3 regions of the Neobacillus sp. YIM B06451 genome follow, and region 3 is predicted to be linked to each of the others. Evidence: riboswitches for the same ligand, from Rfam matches in the RefSeq annotation. Region 3 holds a riboswitch; each other region holds the start of a gene.
The links. Region 3 has a riboswitch for cyclic di-GMP ahead of RB160_RS11885 (transglutaminase-like domain-containing protein). Riboswitches for the same ligand answer to the same signal wherever they lie in the genome.

Region 1: it holds a riboswitch for cyclic di-GMP, as region 3 does, so the genes downstream of both, RB160_RS19810 (Ig-like domain-containing protein) here and RB160_RS11885 (transglutaminase-like domain-containing protein) in region 3, are expected to answer to the same signal.
Region 2: it holds a riboswitch for cyclic di-GMP, as region 3 does, so the genes downstream of both, RB160_RS05745 (NPCBM/NEW2 domain-containing protein) here and RB160_RS11885 (transglutaminase-like domain-containing protein) in region 3, are expected to answer to the same signal.

The regions. Positions count from the first base shown of each region.
Region 1 is NZ_JAVFKJ010000015.1:79,428-87,245, reverse strand. It holds gene RB160_RS19815 (HD domain-containing protein) at 322-858, shown strand; gene RB160_RS19810 (Ig-like domain-containing protein) at 893-3,925, opposite strand; cyclic di-GMP riboswitch class II at 3,948-4,031, opposite strand; gene ybaK (Cys-tRNA(Pro) deacylase) at 4,291-4,773, opposite strand; gene RB160_RS19800 (hypothetical protein) at 4,836-5,291, opposite strand; gene RB160_RS19795 (S8 family serine peptidase) at 5,573-7,818, opposite strand, start outside.
Region 2 is NZ_JAVFKJ010000002.1:253,436-261,253, reverse strand. It holds gene RB160_RS05760 (ASCH domain-containing protein) at 279-623, shown strand; gene RB160_RS05755 (hypothetical protein) at 627-1,067, shown strand; gene RB160_RS05750 (beta-propeller domain-containing protein) at 1,413-3,593, shown strand; cyclic di-GMP riboswitch class I at 4,368-4,454, shown strand; gene RB160_RS05745 (NPCBM/NEW2 domain-containing protein) at 4,526-5,365, shown strand; gene RB160_RS05740 (hypothetical protein) at 5,740-6,990, shown strand; gene RB160_RS05735 (hypothetical protein) at 7,152-7,433, shown strand; gene RB160_RS05730 (hypothetical protein) at 7,433-7,818, shown strand, end outside.
Region 3 is NZ_JAVFKJ010000005.1:173,327-181,144, forward strand. It holds gene nuoH (NADH-quinone oxidoreductase subunit NuoH) at 1-818, opposite strand, end outside; gene RB160_RS11865 (NADH-quinone oxidoreductase subunit D) at 818-1,918, opposite strand; gene RB160_RS11870 (NADH-quinone oxidoreductase subunit C) at 1,922-3,379, opposite strand; gene RB160_RS11875 (NuoB/complex I 20 kDa subunit family protein) at 3,635-4,147, opposite strand; gene RB160_RS11880 (NADH-quinone oxidoreductase subunit A) at 4,138-4,512, opposite strand; gene RB160_RS11885 (transglutaminase-like domain-containing protein) at 5,037-5,852, opposite strand; cyclic di-GMP riboswitch class I at 5,868-5,959, opposite strand; gene RB160_RS11890 (class D sortase) at 6,118-6,891, opposite strand; gene RB160_RS11895 (LPXTG cell wall anchor domain-containing protein) at 7,118-7,818, opposite strand, start outside.

The DNA of each region.
Region 1 (7,818 bases), on a different contig from region 3:
CCAACAAATTTCGCAACACGTTTAAACCGGTACATCGCGGGAATAGTAATACCAAGCGTGTTACTCCTCCGCCAAAAAGGCGGTTGATATAGATGGCAAGAAAAGCCGAAGCGCATTGATTAGCCCCTTCAAGCTAAAGATGGGCCCGTAGATGCCCTACCCTCCGGAGGGAACCGGCTTAGGGGGCTAGGCGCTGAAGCTGGACCATTCTCAAAGTGAAAAAATGCTATCCTATCTTTAGGGAAAGGGACTCCAATTTGGGAGTCTTTTTCTTCATATATGGGGAAAAAATGATAGTATTGCTTAAAGCGGAGGTGGACTATGAGGGATGTAACACTTGAAAACATTTTTAAACACCGGATTGCCCAAAAATTCCTGAACCGCTCGGGTATGGCCCATGCCATTGCCGTCGCCTACCATTCGTTCAATCTTGCGCGGGAGCAGGGCCAGGATGTCGATATCGCGGCAAAGGCGGGGTTTTTGCATGATATGGGGCATTACACGTGGTACAGGAACGGAAAATGGGATTACGAACTGTACCGGAAAAATGATATCCATGCAATCAAGGGGGCAGAGCGCGCCCACAAGCTGCTGATCCGGCTCGGAGAAAATCCGGTCAAAGCAAAAACGATCGCACTTGCCATCCTCTTCCATACCGATTCCTTCCTACCCACCAACGACATCGTCCGGACGCCGATGCAGGAAATCGTCAAACTCGCCGACGAAAAAGACGAAGAAGAAGGCGGCATGCACCACTACCGCAAAATCGAATACGACCGCGCGATGAAAAGTATCATCCGCCTAGATAAGATGATTGATGACATTTTGGAAAAAGAAAACCCTGGCCAGAACCTTTAAAGGGATTGGACAGGGTTATTGGTTTGTAAAATCTTTACTTAATTTTAACTTTTACCTCTGATGAATTGTTTGCTCTATCAAATGCCATGACAATCAATTCAGTGTCTTTCGCTTTGGAAGTGGTTAGTACAAAATTAAAGCTGCCATTTGACCCTACCGTACCATTGCCGACTAACTCTAACTTATTTCCGCTTCCTACTACATATACATTAATAGTCGCGACTGGCTCGGCAGATCCAGACACCGTTGTTTTTGCGTTTTTGCCATTGTTGTCATTTGCCGCATTTACACCTGTTAAGCTCGGAGCTGTCTTATCGATTGTAAATGACACTTTAGTTTCATTTCCTGCCGCATCCCTCACGACTAGAGTGTAAACTCCTTCGCTGGATACAGGGGTTCCAGATACAAATGTTTTACCATTCAAAGTAGCAGTACCTTCGTTAAATGTCGGTATAACATCTTCTTTGGTATATTGATTATTCAATACTCCGCTCACGACCGGTGCGGTTTTATCGATTGTGAATTTCACAGTCGTGGCATTCCCAACCGCGTCAGTTACTACCAACGTATAGTTGCCTTCAGCTGATATCTCCGAGTCCGAATTATGTGGTTTTCCGTTAATCGTCGCGGTTCCTTCGCTGAAGGTAGGCGTTACATTTCGATTATAAGCAAATCCATTGATGACATTACTTACAGTTGGCGGAGTTTTATCGATAGTAGATATAGTTACCGTTACTGTAGTTACGTTTCCGGCTGCATCAGTAGCGACAAATTTAAATTCACCATTTTGTGTGAAGGTGTGGGAAGAAGCGTTCAGTGTCCCCTCATTGGTTGTTACTGTCACAGTAACATCTTGGTTGGTCGGATCCTGGTTATATGGATTTAATGTAATGACAGGAGCCACTTTGTCGATATTAGTGATTTTAATGGTTTCTACCTTTGTATTGCCTGCTGCATCAGTTGCAATAAAATCAAAAGATCCGTTTTCCGTGAATGTATGGCTTGTTGTATTCAATGTTCCTTCATTTGTTTCGGCTCTCACGACAACATCTTTATTGGTTGGCGAGGTATTATAGCTAAATACAGTAATGACTGGAGCAACCTTGTCAATGTTAGTTATGGCTATTTTCTTCTTCGTTTCATTTCCGGCACGGTCGGTCGCAATGAACTCGAACTCGCCATTTTCTTCAAATGTATAGCTTTCCTGGTTTAATGTGCCAGGCTCATTCATGCTGACGTTTACGGTAATGTCCTTGTTTGTTGGACTAGCAACATAATCTTCAACTATTATTTCAGGAGCAACCTTATCAATGTTTTCAATGGTTACTGTTTTCTCTGTAATATTTCCGGCACGGTCTGTGGCAATGAATGTGAAACTGCCGTTTTCAGTGAACGTATGGCTCTGTTTGTTAAGGCTGCCTTCATCCACTGAAACTTCTACCGTTATGTCCTGGTTTGTCCAGTCTGAATTGTAGGGTAATGCAGTGATTACAGGAGCGTCTTTATCAATGTTTGTGATTTGGACAGTGTGCCTTGTAACATTCCCGGCAAGGTCGGTCGCGACAAACTCAAAGCTGCCATTTTCTTTGAAAGTATAGCCTTCCACGTTTAGCGTCCCTTTTTCATTCATGCTCGCAGTTACAGTTATATCCTGGTTCGTCCATTCAGTCGAAAAATCACTGATTGTAATTATCGGAGCAATTTTGTCAATGTTACTTACGATAACTTTAGCTGTACCCGTGTTCCCAGCCCTATCCACAAAAAGGAATTCATACTCGCCATTTTCTGTAAACGTTTTGCTTAAGGAACCCTCTTTGTTAAGGATTGTTACTTCCTCACTTGGTTCAATTGTTACAACGACATCCTGGTTTGTAAGGTCTTCATTTGAATAGCTTACTATCGCGGTTGGAGCCACTTTGTCGATATTTGAGACGTTAACTTTCACATCGCCGGTATTTCCTGCTTCATCCTTAAAATTGAGATTTACTTCCTGGTTTTCTGTAAAAGTAAGTGCGTAAGTTAACTTATCTACTTGATTAAAAGAGACATTGTTCGGTAAACCATTAATCTCTTTAACTGGCTTAGTGAATTTCAGCGTTGCCGTTACATCTTGGTTGGTCCATTCATTAGTAGAGTAGGTGAGTGAACCGACCGGGGCTTCCTTATCGATATTTTCCACTTTAACCAGGACAGAACCTGGATTTCCGGCTCTATCAATAAACTTTAATTCAAAGCTCCCATTTTCAGAGAAAGCAAAGGTCTTAGCTTCCTTATCAAATTCTACATAATCAGGGAGTTGATCAATGTTCTTATACGTTACGGTTTCACTTGCTACGATAGTGGCCACTACATCTGTATTGATTGGCGATGTCGTTGAATATTCTACCTCCGCAGTAGGAGCTACCTTATCAATGTTGGAAATTGCAACAGTTTTCTCATTAACATTTCCCGCTAAATCAGTGGCAATGAAAGTGAAGCTGCCATTTTCATCAAAGGTATGGCTTTTTGGATTCAGTGTGCCTGGTTCATTCATCGAGGCAAATACAGTAATGCTTTGGTTTGTCCAATCAGTGTTATAGTCATTGAAAGAAATATTCGGCGGAGTTAAGTCTACCGTGACTTTTGCCGGTTCCGCATTTGTATGAATTTGTCCTGCTGTTTTGCCATTTGGGTAAACTGTATAAGCACCAATGATAATTAGCTCGTCTTTCTTGTCTTCTACATTTTCCGGTTTGAGTGTATGGACATATTCAAAAGTCCATACGGTATCACCGATTTTTGTAATCTTGGCGTTTACATTTTTATCATTCACTTTAAGCTCTAGCTTTGGCCCATCAATGACTACTGTTCCGCTTAATAGAACTGTGTTTCCATTATCCTTCCGAGCAGGAATTGGATTCAGATTGATTGTCCCTGTCATTTTATTCATTTCCGTCCTGCCAGTTGTGAAGGTTTTCTCATTTGGTTGTGCGGCGGGAGCGGCAAGCGCCATTGGGCTTGCGTTCATGATTAACGTTGTTGCCAAAAGTGTTGAACCCCATTTTTTCGCGATGCTGTTCTTCTTCACTGTTTTTCCTCCAAAAGATGATTTTTTAGAGGGCCGGTTACACTACTAGCTCCGGATCGCCCAAGTGTCCACATAAAGGCGTTCCTTCTTCGCTTCCCTTTGGTGATTTCCATGGCTTTTCCAACACGATAGCTAGATTATAAATCGCCAAACCACCCAAATTAAACACAAACCGTTAGTCAAATCTCGGGGCGGATATAGGAATAATCTGTGGAAATTAAATGGAAATTGTCGAAGGAGAAAAAATCAGGGGATACAAATTTGACAAAATTGTGAACAAAAAGCAAACCTCGCTCTCATATGCTCTGCTTTGAAGTAAAAATGGGATTTTCATAGAAAAAAGACGCATTTTGTCATGCGCCTTTTTACCCCTGCCCAGATAGGTCCGCTATCTCGGCATCTATAACATCTATTAAAATTTCGGGCGGGAGTTCAATTTGGACTCCAATCTTCCCCCCGCTGACAATCATCCAGTCCAGATGTTCCGCGCTGCTGTCAATAAATGTCTTGTATAGCTTTTTCATCCCGATTGGCGAACAGCCGCCCCGGATATAGCCGGTCAGTTTTTGAATATCCTTTACGGGGACCATTTCTACTTTCTTTTCCCCGGCGGCCTTTGCAGCCTTTTTCATGTCAAGTTCAGCCTCAACCGGAATGACGAAAACATAAATATTCTTTGATGCGCCCTGGGTGACGAGCGTTTTGAAAACCATTTCCTTCGGCTTGCCGATTTTCTCCGCAACCGACACGCCGTCTACCTTGCCATCGCTTACTTCATATGACAACATGGCGTACTCGGCTTTTTTCGAATCGAGCAGCCGCATTGCATTTGTTTTTGAAACAGCCATGCCTATCCTTCCTTTCACCGTACAACCAGATAGGAATAGCCTATGCCTTCCGCTTGAAAAATTCAAGCTCCGTGCTGCAGCTCGATTTGTTCATAATAATGGCGCAGCGATTGGAAGATGATTTTTTTCGTAAACTTCCGATCTGTCCCTTGAAGGAGCCTCTCAGCGTAGTTCCAGGCCCTTTTTTCGATTAAAAATGACAGCCGTGCCCGCTCGGTTTCAGTTGTTGCCATTTCAAGCCGTTCCGCCAATATCCCAAGTGCCCTATCTTCCGCATGCCCAAGTTCATGGGCGAAAACAACTGCAATATAAAGATCCAGGTTCGCGATTGATCCAAATATCTGGATGCACTGCTCCTTAATTTCTTCAATATATAGCGTGATGGTATGAGTTGATAATGAGTATTTTCCGCCTGCAAGCCTGGATTCGGGATGGTGCCCTTCCAGCTTGATTTGTGCCTTGCTCCCGGACTTGAGGAGAAGCGGAGTCAGTATCTCTTTATAGTTTTCCAGCAACATTTCCGCCCCTTTTTACATAATGGAGACCAGTATACTCCTATGGACATGGAGAAGAAAATCCTCCTTAATGCCTATTTTTCCAAAAAGCGCTTGGCCTAGCTCTTAAGTACCTACTGTCTCTTTTCTTTAGTGTGGCATGAGCCATTTTTCTAGTGAAGCAATAGAGACGGCGCATGCTTTCTTGAATAATTGCCACTCTTGGCACCCTTTGTTAAATCCTAAAAAAAGATCTTTACATGAAAAAGAGGAGCGAAGTGCTCCTCTTTTTGTTTAGGTGTGCCTTATTGGAACCATGCTTGGAACCAGCGTGATGACGCAACTGCGTAGTCGGCGCGGGTTACCTTTTTGCCAGGTTCGAAAACTGCTTCGACAGTCGGTAACAGGTCATAAGGCCCCTGTTTTACGCTAAATGCTGCATTTAGGATATTCAAATCAAGCGCCACCTGTACATATCCCTTTAGCTCTGCCGGAATTGATGCATTGTCTTTAAGCTTGATCCGGTCATTGTTGTATAGAACGGTAACATCACCAGTGTGGTCGAGCGCCATTTGCTGTAATCCGAGAGCCTGGACAAGCGTGTAGGCGAGTTCAGCCTTGATCAAAGTTCCGTTTGGATTGAAGTTTCCAGCTGAATCGAGGCGCATGACGCCCTTTTGCGTTATTTTGCCATCCTTGATTGCGGCACCTTTCGCTAGCACAGCAAGCGCGTATGGAAGATCCGCTGCGGCTGTATCCTTCGCTGAACCGGCAAGGTTTTGGCGAATTCCTGCTCCCATTACTAGATAACGGGCCAATTCTTTTCTCAGCAAATATTGGTCAGGCTTGAAGGTGCCATCGGAATAGCCATCCATGAGCCTTTCATTGACAGCCATTTGGATTGCTGAAGATGCCGCGTGGCCATTAATGTCGTTCAATCCAGTAAAGCCGCTTACTTTCGTGAAAGCAAGTGTTCCCGGGATTGTTTCCGGAAGCGCGGTTCCAATCGGATTAAGCTCATTGCCGCGCAAGCCCCGTACTTCTACTTTCCATTGTCCCGCCTTAGGCGATGTGACGGAAGCCGTCCTGTCAGGATAGAGGGCGAAAAGCAGATTGACTCCAGAGCTGTATTCCGTTCCGTCCGGTGCAATCAGTACCAGGTTGACCGGATTTCCGGTCTGACCCAATAGGCCGTATGCATCGATCCGTGCTGTCAGCTGGGAAATCCCCTCCGGCACAGTGAATTCGTACTGACTTGGAAGCAATGGGTTATAGGATACCTCAAATGGAACACGTTCTGTTTCCGCCTGTACATTGGCATTGAACTTCTGGTATTCATTAACCGTCTTGCCATACTGCTTTCCGAACATAACCGCTTCAAGCGCAGCATAGGCGTTGACATAGCCGGAACCTACTTCCCAAGTTTCATAGCCAGGCATATTTGTAGCCGTATCCTGAAGAACCTTTTTAATCTCGTCCGGTGACAAGGATGGATTCGCTTCAAGGAGTAGCGCTACAATCCCTGCCACATGCGGCGTTGCCATCGAGGTTCCGCTCATCGTTGTATAGAATGGAAGATAGGCAGGCTCAATCGTGGTTGCGTCTGTATCAGCCGCAAGCGACGATACCGGACCGATAACCCGGGTCGAGATGATATCCACCCCAGGAGCTGTCAATGTTGGTCTGTCTTCCCACGTGTACGTTTCTCCGTCCATTTCAAACGTTCCGCCAACCCCTTTTGTCCCTCTGGAAGAGAAGTCAGCCAGGGAGCCATCCTTTTCTCCAGCTGCCACAGAAATGACCCATGGTGCTTTGGCATATGGATTATGAGTATTTTCACCAGGACCTTCATTTCCCGCCGCAAAAAGAACTGTTATTCCGCGGTCATGCGCGGCCTTGCTTGCAATGTTGATTGGATTTAAAGGATCGAAATCCCCTGATGATCCCCAGGAATTTGTAATAACCCGAATATTGTATTTTGTCTGGTTCGTAATAGCATAGTCAAAACCGCCAATGCCATCGAGGACGAATAATGCCGCTCCGGATCCGTAACCGATTAGATTCGCTCCCGGCGCCACTCCTTCATATTTTCCGCTTGAGCTTGCTCCCGTGCCGCCAACCGTACCGGCTACATGGGTGCCATGCCCGGAGTTTGTGTCAGTATTCGGGACGTTCTCAAGGTAAGTAACCGGAAGCAATCCCGGTTCCAGGGCTGCCAGGTTAATGCTGCCCAGGACGTTCTGGACGAGGTTTTTCCCTAGTTCATGGTCACGGTGCGTGCCGTCAACCCCGCTGTCATTCACGACAACCCCGACTCCTTTGCCTGTCACAGGCAGGCCGCCATTCGCCTTTTGCATCGCGGAATCAGTCCGTGCTTTATCAACGCCTGTTAGCGCAGTTGAGTCAAAGTTGTAGTATGTGAGCTTACGATTCAAATAGAGCGACTTTACTCCTTCCTTTGCCGCAAGCTGCGTGATTTGGTCCTTCGTTGCGAGGACCCCTGCAATCGGCAGTGACTTCATCGTAACGCCAGTCGTAATGCCGAGCTGTT
Region 2 (7,818 bases), on a different contig from region 3:
CCATAAATATTCCTACTACACCAGTGAATGTCTGAGATGTGGAAAAAAACGATACAATTAACAAATGTAAACTCGAATAATGGGCTGCCATTATTCTTTTTTTTTGCCCATTCCCGTTCTTACTTCATCATTAAACCATGGGGACGGTTCTTGTGGCTTTTTGGTCAGTAAGCAAACCATGAGAAGGGTACTTTTAGACCAGAATAACCCTCCCTGTGGAACTTTTTTTTCAATATATGCTACATTATAGATTAGCAAAAGGATGGGAGTTTTTTTCAATGAATGAACAGAACAATGCTTTGCCGCCAAAAACGTGTGAGATTGAGCGTCTTATTACAATGGAAAATGACATCAATAAAGTGCTGGAAGGCAAGAAAACGGCTACGCGCCGTAACGGCCGTTATGCGGATGTAGGCGAAATCATGGAGTTAAAAGGAAAGAAATTCGTCGTGGACAATGTCTATTCCCAATCACTGGGAGAATTGACGGATGCAGATGCCGAGCGCGAAGGCTTTGAAAATGTAGAAGCGTACAAGCAGTCGATCCTATCTTATCATCCGGGAATGCCTTGGCTTCCGCAAATGCGCGTCTGGGTGCATGAATTCAGCCCTGTTGAAGAATAAGAAATGGATTTATTGTACCGAATCATTATTTATCTTCACGTCGCAAGCGCGATTGCGTCAATTGGGCCTTTCTTCATTTTGATGCCCATTGTGAAAAAGTTGCCTGATGCTGTGGAGAAAGAACTGGAGGTCTATTTGGCTTTGTTGAAGTCAGTCGTGCGGCTGTCTAAGCACGCCGGCCATGTACTGGTTGGAACAGGAGTGCTGCTCGTCATCCTCGGCCCCTGGACATGGAAAACACCGTGGATTGTCGGAACCCTGGCGCTGCTGTTCGCCTCCCTCTTTTTCCTGGCACGGGCATTCTCGCCAACACTTCGGAAATTTGCCGAAGAAGGTGCAAATAAAATAGCACTTACCGCAAAACTGAAGCGCACCATCTGGACCTACATAATTTTGTTGATGGCAATGCTCTGGTTCATGGTCGTGAAGCCGGATTTGTGGTGAAGATGGGTCATGGGGACGGTTCTCATGGCTTATAGATGCCGGAAGAACTGTTCCGGTAGCTTGCTTAACTCTGCCAGTAGTGTTATTTACAATTGCCCAAACGATTGACGCCCCCTTTAGGCCTGCTGGCGCGGGTCTAAAGGGGGCGTTTTTGAATGGGTAACCTTGTGTATTTTTTGCCTGTCTGTGAAATGTGTGTATGGTGTAGACCATGGGGACGGTTCGGATGGTATATACATGCCAGAAGAACCGTCACCGTGGCACCAGCGGGTCTGACACTTTTTTTCCTAAAGCTATGACACAAGATCGGCACCGCTCCCGTCTAATCTTACAGGAGGGGTAAAAATGAAAAAGTGGATTATTTTCGGCGGGATTTCGCTGCTGTTTATTGCCGGTCTTTCTTACTACTTTTCAACGCAATTCAAGGTGGCAAATGCGTGGGACGGAGAAGGAGAGGCCATTGTAATGGCCAATAAGGTTTGGAGCATTCAGTTTACCGAAAAAGTCGCGAAGGAAAGCCTTCATTCTGATTCAATCTATGTTCTGGATGATCTAGGCAAGAAAATCAAAACAAAACTGTCTCTAAGCGATGATCAAAAAACGATCTATATTGACCCTCCTGGAGACGGGTATCCTCTTGACGCAAGATTTTACACATTAAATTTTAATAAAGACCTCCAATCTTCGGCAGGGAGAAGCTTGGGAGGGATTAAATCATGGAAGTTTGTTGTAAAACAAAAACTTCCTGTCATCGGATCGAAGGAAAAGTTGAATGGTTATTTTAAAAATATATTGAAGCAAGAAAAAACTTCGGGCGGCTGGTGGTTTTCGAGAGATACAATGGAGTCGTCCATGAGTGACGCAAAATCATCCGCGGATACAGCTAATCAGGCAGCCCACTCCGAAACGAACAATCAAGTCCAGGGAGTCGACGAAGCGGACCTTGTCAAAACAGACGGAAAGCATATTTTTCAGGCGGAAGAAAATGAAGTCCGCATCATTCAGGCTGCGCCCGAAGAGGATATGAAGCTTTTGTCGAGGATTTCCTATAACGGAAAGTTTATGCCGTACCAGCTTTTTTTACACGAAGAGAAATTGGTCGCAATCGGACATTCGTATCACACGAATGCGAAACCATATGAACAAGTGGCTAAGGATTCTAAGATTGCCCCGATGATGCAATCAGCAAAGGCAATCATCTATGATGTGAAAAATCCGGCTAAACCAGTCCAGGTACGGGAGGTCGAGCTGGAGGGAGGCTATGTGTCGGCGCGGAAAGTGGAAGGGATTGTGTATCTGGTCACCAGGCACCATCCTGATTACTGGTTGCTGCGCGAAAACGAAGCTATTGATATTCGTCCGAAGTATTCGGATACAGCAACAAAGCCGGCGGAACAAATCGTCAGTTATGATGAAATCAATTATTTCCCGGAATCCAAAGAGCCTAATTATACAATGATTGCAGCGATCGACCTCAATCATAATGGTAAAAAAGCCGCTGTCACCACCTACCTTGGAAGCGGGGAACAAATGTATATGTCAAAGGAAAATCTCTATCTAGCGATTGCGAATTGGGCCGAGCATCCGCGGGGTGATTGGTCTCAGATGACGGCACCAGATACAACGATCCATAAGTTTTCGGTCAAAGGGATGGACGTGGAATTCCAGGGGTCGGCATTAGTCCAGGGCACCGTGCTCAATCAGTTTTCAATGGACGAACATGATGGCTATTTCCGTGTCGTGACCACAAAGGGATATGCATGGGATGAAAGCAGGCCATCCTCCAATGCTCTATATATCCTGGATAAAAATCTGAAGCCGGCGGGAAAGCTTGAGTCACTGGCGCGGGGTGAGCGGATTTATTCTGCGAGATTCATGGGCGATCGCATCTATATGGTCACCTTCAAGGAAACGGATCCGCTTTTCGTCATTGAGGCAAGCAATCCAGCAAAGCCAAAAGTGCTCGGGGAACTGAAGATTCCAGGGTTCAGCAACTACCTGCACCCTTATGATGAAAATCATCTGATAGGATTCGGGCATGATACGAAAATAGTGACGGCAAAAGAAGCGGGTGCCCAGCCGATTATCCTGACTGACGGCGTCAAAATTTCGATGTTCGATGTTAGTGACATGAGCAATCCAAAAGAGAAATTCACAGAAGTCATCGGCGGGAGAGGGACGCATTCACTGCTGAATCATGACCATAAAGCACTGCTGTTCAACAAAGATAAGGGTTTGTTTGCCTTCCCGATTTCCGTTTATCAAAACAGCAAGGCAAATGAATACGATCAAATTTTCGAGTCCCAGGGAGCCTATGTATACAATATCGATCCGGAAAAAGGATTCACGCTACAGTCGAAAATTACTCATATGGACAGCGAGAAGCCATCTATTTATGAGGAATACAATACAGAGATCAAGCGGCTCCTGTATATCGGTGATACCCTGTTCGCGCTGTCACCAGAAAAAATCACAAGCCATGATTTGAAATCGTACAGAAACATCGGAACTCTCGGGCTGAGATAATCATGGAATCCACCGGAAACCAAAGGGACGGTTCCGGTGGATTCTGAAACATGACCAGCATCCAAGCAGGAAGCACGGAACTTTTCTAATTTCCATTGCTATACTAATGCTTGGGGTGGAAGGAGTTTGCTTTTTTTAAACTGGTAAATGGGTTTTGTCAGAGCCCTACAAGTTCATGATTTTCTTTGAAATGAAAACCCGGCCATTAAGACCGGGTTTATTTGTTTTCTCTCAAAAATAAAAGCTAATCAGGGATATGGTTCAAGATGGATTATTTTGACGGGGAATTCTCAACACAATCGAAGATTCAGTCCAATCCTCTACAAGACATGGTCCAAATGAACGGGTTTTGGATTCCGAAGAATATGCTGAAATAGAGAGCCCGCGAAGACCACCCCGCGCATAGGAAGGAAGGTAAAAGCTATATACCATGATATTACGAAGAATAATGAAACGAAAGGGAGATGTTAAAAACGATTCCTGCAGGCTAAGGGTCTTATATCAGAATAACTGTAACCAGAAGTCTGATAACATTGGATACTTTTTAAGAATTTTGTTAAAAGGAGAGCTACTATGAGATTGACTTAAACAGTTCAATTATAAGTATAGATTACCCTTTTTATATTTGTACTATTATCCAACATTATAGGGAGTTTTTTTGAATCTTAGGTCCTTTTAACCGTATTGTGGAATTATTTTCTAAAAAAATATTGCCAAATAGGTAGTTTTACTTATATAATTATTTTGGAAAATATAACCTTTGAAAATAGCATATAAACGAAAAGGCAAACCACTTGAAAAATTGGGACGCAAAGCTTTAGGGGCTAAAGTCAGAAATGATTATGCCAGCCAGCTACCGAAATCTAAACAAAGACATTCGGTAGCTGAATGTCTATTTTTTATTTTCCGAATAACAATTATGGGGGTTCATCATGAAAAAAAGAAGTTTGGTATTTTTGGTAGTAATCTCTTTCGTTTTTGGGACACTCTTTTCTTCAAACGTAACAGAAGCCGCAAGCGAATCGATTTCTTCACTACAGAAACAAATTAAATCCTTACAAACTACAGTAGCATCCCAGAAAAAACAAATAGCAACAAAAGATAAACAAATCAGTGATTTAAAAAAACAGGTTGCTGCCAAATCTAAGGAAGCTGATTCCTACAAAAGTTATGCCGTAACACCTCTAAAAACTAAAATCGCTTATAAGGGAAATATTCAAAGTGGTAATTTTCAAACTGCAGGAGTTTCTGTACCAAGAGTGCTAGCTTATAAAGGAATTATGTATGCGCCTGTAAATGCAGTTGGTGATCTATTAGGTGACAAAGCATTCTACAATAAGACGGTGGATACAGTTTTCTTTGGGACAAATCTAAATGGAAGTTACATGTCTGATATTTTAAAACCTTATTATGCAACTTCTACTGTAAATACTAATAAAACTATGCAGATTGCTGGAAAAACTTATACAAAGGGATATAGTATGGAATTCTATTATTCCGACGGGGCGGATAAATACTCATTAAATTTAGATGGTAAATATTCGAAAATAACCGGCTTAATAGGTATTGATGATAATTCAAGAAACAACTACGATACTAATATAGAAATTGTTGGAGACGGAGAAGTTCTTGCTTCTGTTAAACTTACACAGGGTGGACTACCAAGTAACGTAGATGTAGATATAGCTGGTGTTAAGAAATTGGAAGTAGTAAAAGCAGATAATAAAAGCGGTTGGATAACAATAGATCTCGCTAATGTAGTTATTAAGTAATTGCCAACCAAACTTTTATGAAGAGGCTGTTTCAAAAGGTTACTTTTGGGGCAGCCTCTTAGTTGAACCCGCCTGAATTTTACATTCGGGCGGGTTCGTTTTTTCTATCAACCTCGGGTTTCTAGTGCAGGGGGGATGGTGAATGGCGGGTATTTGCTGTCTTACTGCCAAAGGAGGGCATGGGGTATGGTCCGATTTTTCCTAAAAAGGGAAGTTGGATAGGAAGGGAAAATATTTTTAAAAAATTCAAAATGTTTTTCTGTTTTCATCTATAATAGAGTTGCGCTTGGGTTTTCTTCTTCCTAAAATGGCTAGTAAATGGGAGTCGAGGATTTGAAGATGTATCTAAAACATAGAGGGATAGGGGAATTGATTTGAAAAGGTGTTTGCTTATTTTAATCATTCTTTTTTTACAAGGCTGCAGTGAGAGCGGGAAGGTTTCGGATAAAGGGGAAGGGAACAATCCGATTAGCACGAATGAGGCTCTTGAAACCGAGGAGACGGATAATGCAGGGAGTATTACTGTCGCCGCAAGCGTCTATCACTGGCAGGGAAACTATGATACTGGTTTTGCTGTTAATGAGAATATCAATTTAGATAACGATGAGTTTGTTGAAACAGTGGAAATTTCGGGCGGAAAGCCGGAAGGGGATTCAACAGTTCCGGATGATTTTTACATAAGAATAACGGATACCAATAAGAACACTGTTTTGCCCCATATCTCTGAAAGCGGTTCACCACATGTATTTTCCATGGATATGAACAAAGATGGATACTATGAATTTATTATCAGTGACAGTTACAGAGGCCCTGCCACCTCTGAAGTTTACACGTATAACGGGGAAGAAATCATACTAATCGCACATTCAATTACTGGAGACATCAAGTCTGTTGAAAATGACAAAGTCCTTTTATCTACCGGGGTGGAGCTTTCGTTCAATGGCAAAAACGTGGTTAATCAAAAAGGAGCGGCTGTGGGAAAGAGTTTGTACGCTTCGGAAGAGGATGATGTACACGAAGACGAGGAAGTAGCCCCGGAAACAGTCGAAACTGAAAAAGAGACTACAGAAGCAGTCGCCACAGAAGAGCCAACCAATCATACCATTTTGATGAAGGTAAACCCCGAAGAGTTTAAGGTTATTTTCAATAACACGTATAAAAAGGTTTATAAAGAGCTCACCCCATCCTTACAAAAAACAGTTGGGAACACAAAAATTCCGGAAACTCTCATAACAGGGGAGTATGACTGGGGCAATAAAGTATTTACATACTACTTTAATAAAGATTTAAGAGTCACTGGATCGATTAACGAGGATGGTACAATCAAAGTGGTTGGACTGTATAAGGAATTGCCCGAGGAGGTAACCTTAAATATAAGTGAAGAATTGTTGATGGCAAACGCGCAACATGCCATTGCCCAACAAGCCCTTATTCGATCAGTCAGCGAGGGTACAACGAAGCAAGATGTAGAACAAATATTTAAAGGGTTCGTCGAGGAATACAAACAAGCGAGTGATACACCGACCGTGGTCTATGAGGGAATCAAGTATAGTGATATTACAGATAAAGAAAATCCGAAGAGGCATTTTAATCTGTTTACGATCATGTTGGAAGGGATGGAGTAGGCGGCAACTGCTGCCTCGTCCGCTCGTGAAAGGCGTTCTATTAAGTAGTTCTTCAAAAAAGGACTTCCCCTGTCGATCTAAATGGTGCAAAATATAAGGAATTAAATGGATTGGTCAAATATGTAAAAAAACAGTATACTATTTTTAAAGGAGGGAATTTCTTGAAAATAAGATTGGCAGATTTTTTGATAAAGGAATTTAATCCTGATAATAATATGGAGCTTGATATTGAATGGATAATTGGTTATTCGAATCGCGAGAATATGAGAAAACTTAATTATCATGAGATAAAAGAGGTTTCGGATAATTATGGATTAATTGAGGTACCTGACTCAGTATGGCGAATGGTATCTAGAGAAATAAATAATGAAGATTTTGACCAAATTGAGAAAGCTATAAATCTGTTGTATATTTCTCTCTATGTTCTTGGAGGACGTAATTGATGAGTAACAATAGTGTCTTGGATATTTCCTTGCAAAAAAGTTTAGATGATTTAAATATGTTACAGGGTAATTTAGAACAATTACAATTACAAATTGAAGATATAAAGAAGATGCCCAAGAAGTTGCTTGATACAAAACTCCAAATCACGGATATACTGTTCGTACTAATGGCAGGGGTGACTGGAGGAATCTTTTCTTCCTCTGATAAGCTGGATAAATTCCTTGATAAAATTCATGAATCTTCTAGTAAAAAGGACTCGTTTGCGGGGAAGCTTTTTCATCATGTTGGCGATTATATAGATAGACCAAACGGTGATAAGTTTCTTACAAGAGGAGGGACAAATCCTGAGGTTCCCTTTCATCGAGTTCTTTTTGGACATGATGT
Region 3 (7,818 bases):
TCCAGGATTGACAGCGGCGGAAGCCAGCCCCCAAGGAAAAGCACTGTTGTCAAAGCGCCCATAGCGAAAAGATAAACGTATTCCGCTAGCATGAAGAACGCCCAACGGAAGCCGGAATATTCGATATGGTAACCCGCGACAATCTCGGATTCGCCTTCAGGAAGGTCAAATGGCGTCCTGTTCAATTCCGCTACGGATGCGATTAAAAATACAATGAAACCAATTGGTTGAAGAAGGATATACCAGCCATTCCGCTGCGCATCAACGATATCGTTCAAGTTCAGGCTTCCTGTCAAAAGAATGATGCCTAGGACAGACATGACAAGCGGAATCTCATAGGAAATCATCTGGGCAGCCGCCCTCATACCGCCCAAAAGCGCGTATTTGTTGTTGGAGGCCCAGCCGCCGGTCACAATTCCAACCGTTGTTATGCCAGAGATGGCTATATAATATAGAAGGCCGACGCCAATATCCGCAAACTGGAATTTGTCCGTGAACGGAAGGACGGCCAATACCATGAAAGACGGTGCAAACGCAATAACAGGCGCCAGGATGAAGAGCGGCCTATCCGCCATTTTAGGTATAACATCCTCTTTAAGAAGCAGCTTCAATACATCGGCTACAGTCTGAAGGAGACCCCAGCGGCCTCCAACATGGTTCGGCCCGTGGCGCAGCTGCATGTAGCCCATTACCTTGCGCTCGGCTAGAATGCCATATGTTACGAATGCAAGCACTACCAATAGCAAAACGGTTGCAAGCAGGAAGAATATCCCAAAGTTAACAAGCCCGGGGGATGAAGTAAGTAGTTCCTCTACCATTAACCGTCCACCTCCCCTAGGACAATATCAATTGCTCCCAGAATGGCAATCATGTTCGCCAGGTTCTCCCCAACAAGCAGCTTCGAGAGAATCTGAAGATTATAGAATGACGGCCTCCTGAATTTCAAGCGGTAAGGCTCTTTTTTCCCATCACTTGCAATGTAGCAGCCAATTTCACCGCGCGGCGATTCGATCCGCACATACGCTTCTCCTTTTGGCGCCTTGATGATTTTCGGGACTTTGGCAAGGATTTCCCCGCCTTCAGGAAATTGTTCGCATGCCTGCTCCAAAATTTTAAGTGATTCCTCGATTTCACGAATCCTTACATGGTAACGGGACCAGCAATCCCCGCCTTCCTCTGTGATTACGTCAAATTTGAACCTGTCATAGATGGAGTATGGCTCGTCTTTTCTCAGGTCGAATTTAACGCCGGTACACCTAAGGTTTGGCCCTGTCAGCGAATACTGGATAGCCTCTTCCTTTGTATAGCGGCCAACTCCTTTAACCCGGTTCATGAAGATTTCATTCCCGGTGACAAGCTGGTGATAGCCTTTAAGCTGCTCCCTCATATAAGGGATAAAATCCTGGACCTTTTCGATCCAGCCCTCCGGCGCGTCCCATTTTACCCCGCCAACGCGCATGTAGTTGAAGGTCAGCCTCGCACCTGACAGCTCATTCAGCATGTTGATAATCATTTCCCTTTCCCGGAAGGCATAAAGGAACGGGCTGACTGCCCCCATATCCAATAAATAAGTTCCCCACCAGACAAGGTGGCTTGCGACCCGGTTCAATTCCATCGCGATAACCCGCAGGTATTCGGCGCGTTCCGGAACCTGGATGCCCATCATCGTTTCGACGGCATGGCAGATGACATAATTGTTCGTCATCGATGAGATATAATCCATCCGGTCCGTATAAGGGATGATTTGTGTGTATTGAAGATTTTCAGCGATTTTTTCGGTACCTCGGTGCAGATAGCCAATTACCGGCTGGGCGTGCGTAATGGTCTCCCCATCAATCTTGACGACAAGGCGGAACACCCCATGGGTACTCGGGTGCTGCGGTCCTACGTTTAGCAGCATTTCTTCTGTACGTATCATTGGTTATACCTCCACGTCGTATTGCTCGTAGTCTTTTCTAAGTGGATGGCCAACCCAATCCTCTCCCAGCAGGATTCGATGTAAATGCGGATGCCCTGTGAATGTAATGCCAAGTAAATCATAAGCCTCGCATTCAGGCCAATCTGCTCCAGCCCAAAGCGGCTGCAGGGATTCAATTGTTGGCGCGTTACGGTCAATCTTTACTTTCAGGGCTACAGATTGCCTGTTTTTATATGAGAATAAATGCACATATAGTTCCAAATGGGTTTCAAAATCGCTTGCATGCAGCTCGGATAAATAATCAAACCCAAGTTGTTCATTAAATTTGAGGAACTGGGCCACTTTATAGTAGGTTTCAGGTTTGGCGACCAGCGTCGGTACATCTTTTGAAAGTTTATTAATATAGTAATCTTCAAGGACGTCTTTCCCAAGATGCTCCTCAATGACTTTTACATATTTATTAAGATAAGGCTGATTCGGTGATGGAGCTGCCGGTGCTTCCGTTTCTGCTTCCCCACCGTCCTTGGCTGAAGCGGCGGCTCTTGCTTTGGCTGCTGCGGCTGCTTTTGCTTTGGCGGCTGCGATGGCTTTCGCTTTCTCATCGTCCCCGCCTGCTTCAGGTGCGCCTTCTCCGGATTGCTTCGCTAGCGCCGCTGCCTTCGCTTTTGCTGCTGCCGCTGCCTTTGCCTTCGCGGCGGCTGCTGCTTTCGCTTTTTCATCGTCCCCGCCTGCTTCAGCTGCGCCTTCTCCCGATTGCTTAGCAAGCGCGGCTGCCTTAGCTTTCGCGGCTGCGGCTGCCTTTGCCTTTGCGGCGGCGATTGCTTTCGCTTTCTCATCGTCCCCGCCTGCTTCAGGTGCGCCTTCTCCCGATTGCTTTTCAAGCGCGGCTGCCTTCGCTTTCGCGGCTGCGGCTGCCTTTGCCTTTGCGGCGGCGATTGCTTTCGCTTTCTCATCGTCCCCGCCTGCTTCAGGTGCGCCGTCTCCTGCTTTCTTCGCTAGCGCAGCTGCCTTCGCTTTTGCTGCTGCCGCTGCCTTTGCCTTCGCGGCGGCTGCTGCTTTCGCTTTTTCATCGTCCCCGCCTGCTTCAGGTGCGCCTTCTCCCGATTGCTTTTCAAGCGCGGCTGCCGTCGCTTTCGCGGCTGCGGCTGCCTTTGCCTGTGCGGCGGCGATTGCTTTCGCTTTCTCATCGTCCCCGCCTGCTTCAGGTGCGCCTTCTCCTGATTTCTTCGCTAGCGCAGCTGCCTTCGCTTTTGCTGCTGCCGCTGCCTTTGCCTTCGCGGCGGCTGCTGCTTTCGCTTTTTCATCGTCCCCGCCTGCTTCAGGTGCGCCCTCTCCTGATTTCTTCGCGAGTGCGGCTGCTTTTGCTTTCGCTGCTGCTGCGGCCTTTGCCTTCGCGGCAGCCGCAGCTTTCGCTTTTTCATCCGAAGAGGTGGATTCAGCCGGATTCGCAACCGCTTTCATATCAGTGCTATCTTCCGCTGATTGTTGGGGTGTTGATTCGGGATTTCCCTTTTCAGTAGCTTCCCCAACCGCATTTTCTTTTATGGAATTTTGAGTGACGCCAGACTCGGAGCCTGCATCAGCCGGTTTATCGGTTTGCGCGGATTTTCCCTCGGCTTGAGCTGCCCTTGCTGCCCTTTTTGCTGCCGCGGCTGCCTTTGCTTTTTCAACCGCTTCTTTCTTTAATTGCTCCAGATCTTTCTCCCCGCTCATCGGTTAGATCACCTTCTTCCCCGTCTTCGCCTCGTAGCGAATCTTTTCTCGAAGTTTGTTGATTCCATAGATCAACGCTGCTGGATTCGGCGGGCAGCCCGGGATATAGACATCAACCGGGACAATTTGGTCTACGCCTTTTACAACCGAATAGGATTTTATATACGGCCCTCCCGCAGTAGCACATGAACCCATAGCAATCACCCATTTAGGCTCTGGCATCTGGTCGTAGAGCCGGCGGACAATTGGCGCCATTTTCTTTGTAACCGTTCCCGAAACAATCATGCAGTCGGATTGCCTTGGCGAGGTACGGAAAAACGATCCAAACCTGTCCAGGTCGTAATGTGAGGAACCGCTGCCCATCATTTCAATCGCGCAGCAGGCAAGCCCGAAAGTCATCGGATAAAGGGAGTTGCTCCTCGCCCATGCCTTAACCTGCTCAAGCGTTGTCAAAAACACATTCCTTCTCATTTCTTCCATTTCCTGAGGTGAGATACCATCCAATTTTAAATCCATTTTAACACCTTCTTTTTCCATGCATAAACAAGCCCGAGCACAAGCATCAATACGAAAATAAGCATTTCGATCAATGCAAATATCCCGAGCTTTTGATAAGCTACAGCCCACGGGTATAAAAACACCGTTTCGACATCGAAAATAACAAACATCAGGGCAAAAATATAATAGCGGACATTGAATTGTACACGGGAATCGTGAAACGGTTCAATACCGCTTTCATATGTTGTATACTTCGCATCGCTTGGCTTATACGGACGCAGAAGCTTACCCAGAAACAATGCCACTACCGGCAGTAAAACCCCCAGACATAGAAACACAAAAACTATCAGATAGTTATTCTGATATAAATTCAAGTATTCCATGCCCATCCCTCCAATGTTGTAAAATTTTCAAACTAATGAAATTTGTAACCGAATTCATTATAGCATTGTTAGATTTCTGTGTCGACAAGCCCATTGGCAAAAAGAGGCTCCCCCTTCCTTCCCTAAAAAATTCAATCCATTCCCTCCTATTTTGAAAGAATACTTGGGAAAATATCGCTTGGATACAAGGCAAACATGCTATAATGGATGCTTTTTTTCGCATCCCGGCAACAAATACGAATGTGTCCGCCCCTACACTTTACATGTCGCAAATTCGGCTGTCAGTGAGGTTTGTCAACGTACGCAACATTTTTTCCCATACTTTAGCTTTTTTCAAAAAAATGTCGAAAAGTGCGCTTGCCCCTATCCACCTTCCTCCAATATACATTCCATTTTATTCTATATAAATTGATTCATTCCTTCCAACCCTTTATTCAAAAGGAATTAGGGGTTGATTGACAAATTATGGACACAAAAGCCCGCCTGAACTGCTTTTCATCGCACATTTAGGCGGGCAATTTTGCTCAATATTCTTTTTCCTTACTATACAGGGAATTCTTTTTATAAATGGGCGACGCTTTTTTTGAGCTGGCATCGACCGTTGTATCGATAACCACCCATTTATTCAATTCCTTTATATAGACTTCATTCCAGGCATGGTATCCCTTGACCCCAGGCGTATATCCCATTGCAACTTTTGCGGGAATGCCTTGGCTTCTAAGCATGGCGGCAAATAAGGAGGAATAATCATAGCAGATTCCTTTATTCTCCTCGAATGTAGCTTCGATACTTGGAATGTATCCGGGCTGGACCGTTTTAAGTTTTTGAGAATCATATTTTACATTTTTTACAATATAGCTATGAATGGCTTTTACCTTATCTTCGTTTCTCTTAAGTTTCGAAGTCAACTCAGCTGCCTTTTTAATCGGCTTCATTGATTTATTCCAGTGAACGTTTTGGACGGATTGCAGGTAAACCTGGTTGAGATCCTCGAGCGACAGCTGTACGGCAGTTTGATGGACAGGAAGGTAGCTGGTTCCTTTAATCTGCTCGTAGACACTGACATTGTAGCTGCCATTTTTCATTTGAAGGGGAAGATAATTGATAGTACCATCGTTTGGAAGGTCATAATAATAGACGTTCCCGGATTTCTCAATCGCAACCTTTACCCTTTTCCCTACCTGGCTGCTATACTTGACTCCGATTACCCCACTTGCAATCAAGCTTGTATCAACCGGCTGTGCCACCGCATTGGCTGTAGCCTTTTCAGACGGAGCGGAAATTGAATATGCGGGGATTAAAAGTACTATAAAACAAAGGCACACAAAAATTTTACGCAAAAAAATAACTCTCCTTTCGGTAGCCAGGCTGCCACTCTTTTCATGGAAAAGACTGAGGCCCTATGGCTTTGCGTCCCTATTTTTCAATAGGTTTGCCGTTGTCGTTGAAAAGTTTTTACTATTAATATAGTAGTAGTATAGTTCAAACTTACAAAATTTTCTACATGTTTTTTAAAAAGTTCAAGAATTTGTCAGGAATTGTAACCCAACAACCGAAAAGTAGGTGAAAAACAGAAAAATGCCACCTTGTTGAAAAAGGGTGGCATTACTTGCTTTCTATTAATTCCGCCTGGACGATCAGCCTGTGGGTAGCTGTTTTAATGGGGGTGCAAGTAACGAGGGTAAGAATCCGCTTTTGCGGGATTGCATTTAGAACCGAAGTATCTGTCGGCTTAACAACCTTTATTTTATATACCTTGTAGGTATACGTCTTGTTTTTGTCTTTAATGACAATCGTATCGCCTTTCACCATTTCATTCAGCCTGTTGAACATATGCCCGTACCCGCGGCTTCGGTGTGCCGCAATCGCGCTATTTCCCGGTTGGCCTGGCAGTGCTGTCCCTGTTATGAGGCCTGCCCCTTTTTTCATGTTCTTCATGGTAGCTCCCTCAAGGACTGGTATTTTTAAACCGATTTTTTTGATTTGCAAAACAGCCATAACCTGAGAAGATGCTTGCTGTTTCTTTTTCCCGGAGGAAGTATTTTGGGTTGGCAATGTTTTATTTAAGGATTGAACCGTGGTTCCATTTTGGCCTTCCTGTTGCGGCTCACTCTTTTTCCCGGTTTCTTGTTCTTCTGATTCATCATCCGAGCCTGCTGAAGAAACTACGCCAAAATCTTGTCCCGCTGAAAAAACTTCATCAAGGCCACGATAATGTTCAGCAGCGGAACTCCCAGCAGCTGCCGAAGCTTGGCCTGAAGGCTCCCATTCCTTAAGAAGTTTTTCCTGCATATATTCACTGTACATTCTGCTGGACACCGGAAACAAGAGAAATCCGCACCCTATTAAAATCAGTAAAATTGCAGCCGTCTTTTTCATTTGCAACTCCTTATAGAAAAGCGTAAGCGTCCGTTTAGCGCCGTATGGACTGGAGGGCCCCGATGGAGATAAAGGAAACACGATGAACGTAAGTGAATCGATGTTGACTTATCGTAGCGAGGGGACCGAAGTACACTAGGCGCTGGACGCTGGAGCTAGACATATTTTAATCATTCATATCTTTAAAAATAGAGGGAGGAGTTTATCCTCCTCCCTCCCATGTTATTTAGCTTCGCACTTTGCCTGCGCGCAGTATCCCAAATCCAGCAATCGCAAGCAGCATGCCAATGAAGTAGTATGGCATCGGACTGGACTCACCAGTTTGCGGAAGCGAACCGTCAAATCCGCCTACATTTCCTCCTGGTGTTTCATTGTCGCCAATATTTACAGGAGGATTTTCATCGCTTTCCCCGCCTGTTGCAGGGTCTTCAGGATCGACCACTGTTCCAGGGTCGGTTCCGCCGCCGGTGCCAGGGTCAGTTCCGCCGCCAGTGCCTGGGTCAGCAGGTAGTGGAGGTGGGGTTAAAGATTCACATTGGATAACTACATTCAAAATTTGGTCCTGTTTAGTTGACTGGAGCTTGTCCATTGTGAAAATTGTCGGTGTTCCGTTCAACAGGACTTCAATACCATTGATCTCACTCATATCCAGGTTTACGTCCACAATGGCGCCATTTTCCCCGAATGTGAAGTTAATGGCTTGGCCATTATTCAAAAGGATTTTTCCGTTGGCGCCGATGTTTACACATCCACTGGCCAAAAGTTTAATCCATGCAAGTTCTTTTGCCTCAACGATTGGACCGCCCGGTGTTGGGTTTTCCGGGATAACAATTACTGGTGGAGCTGGTGGAGTCGTACCGCCGCCACCGCCGCTATTGTCTCCAGGAGGGGTTGTTCCACCACCACCGTTGTCCGCTGGCGGAGCCG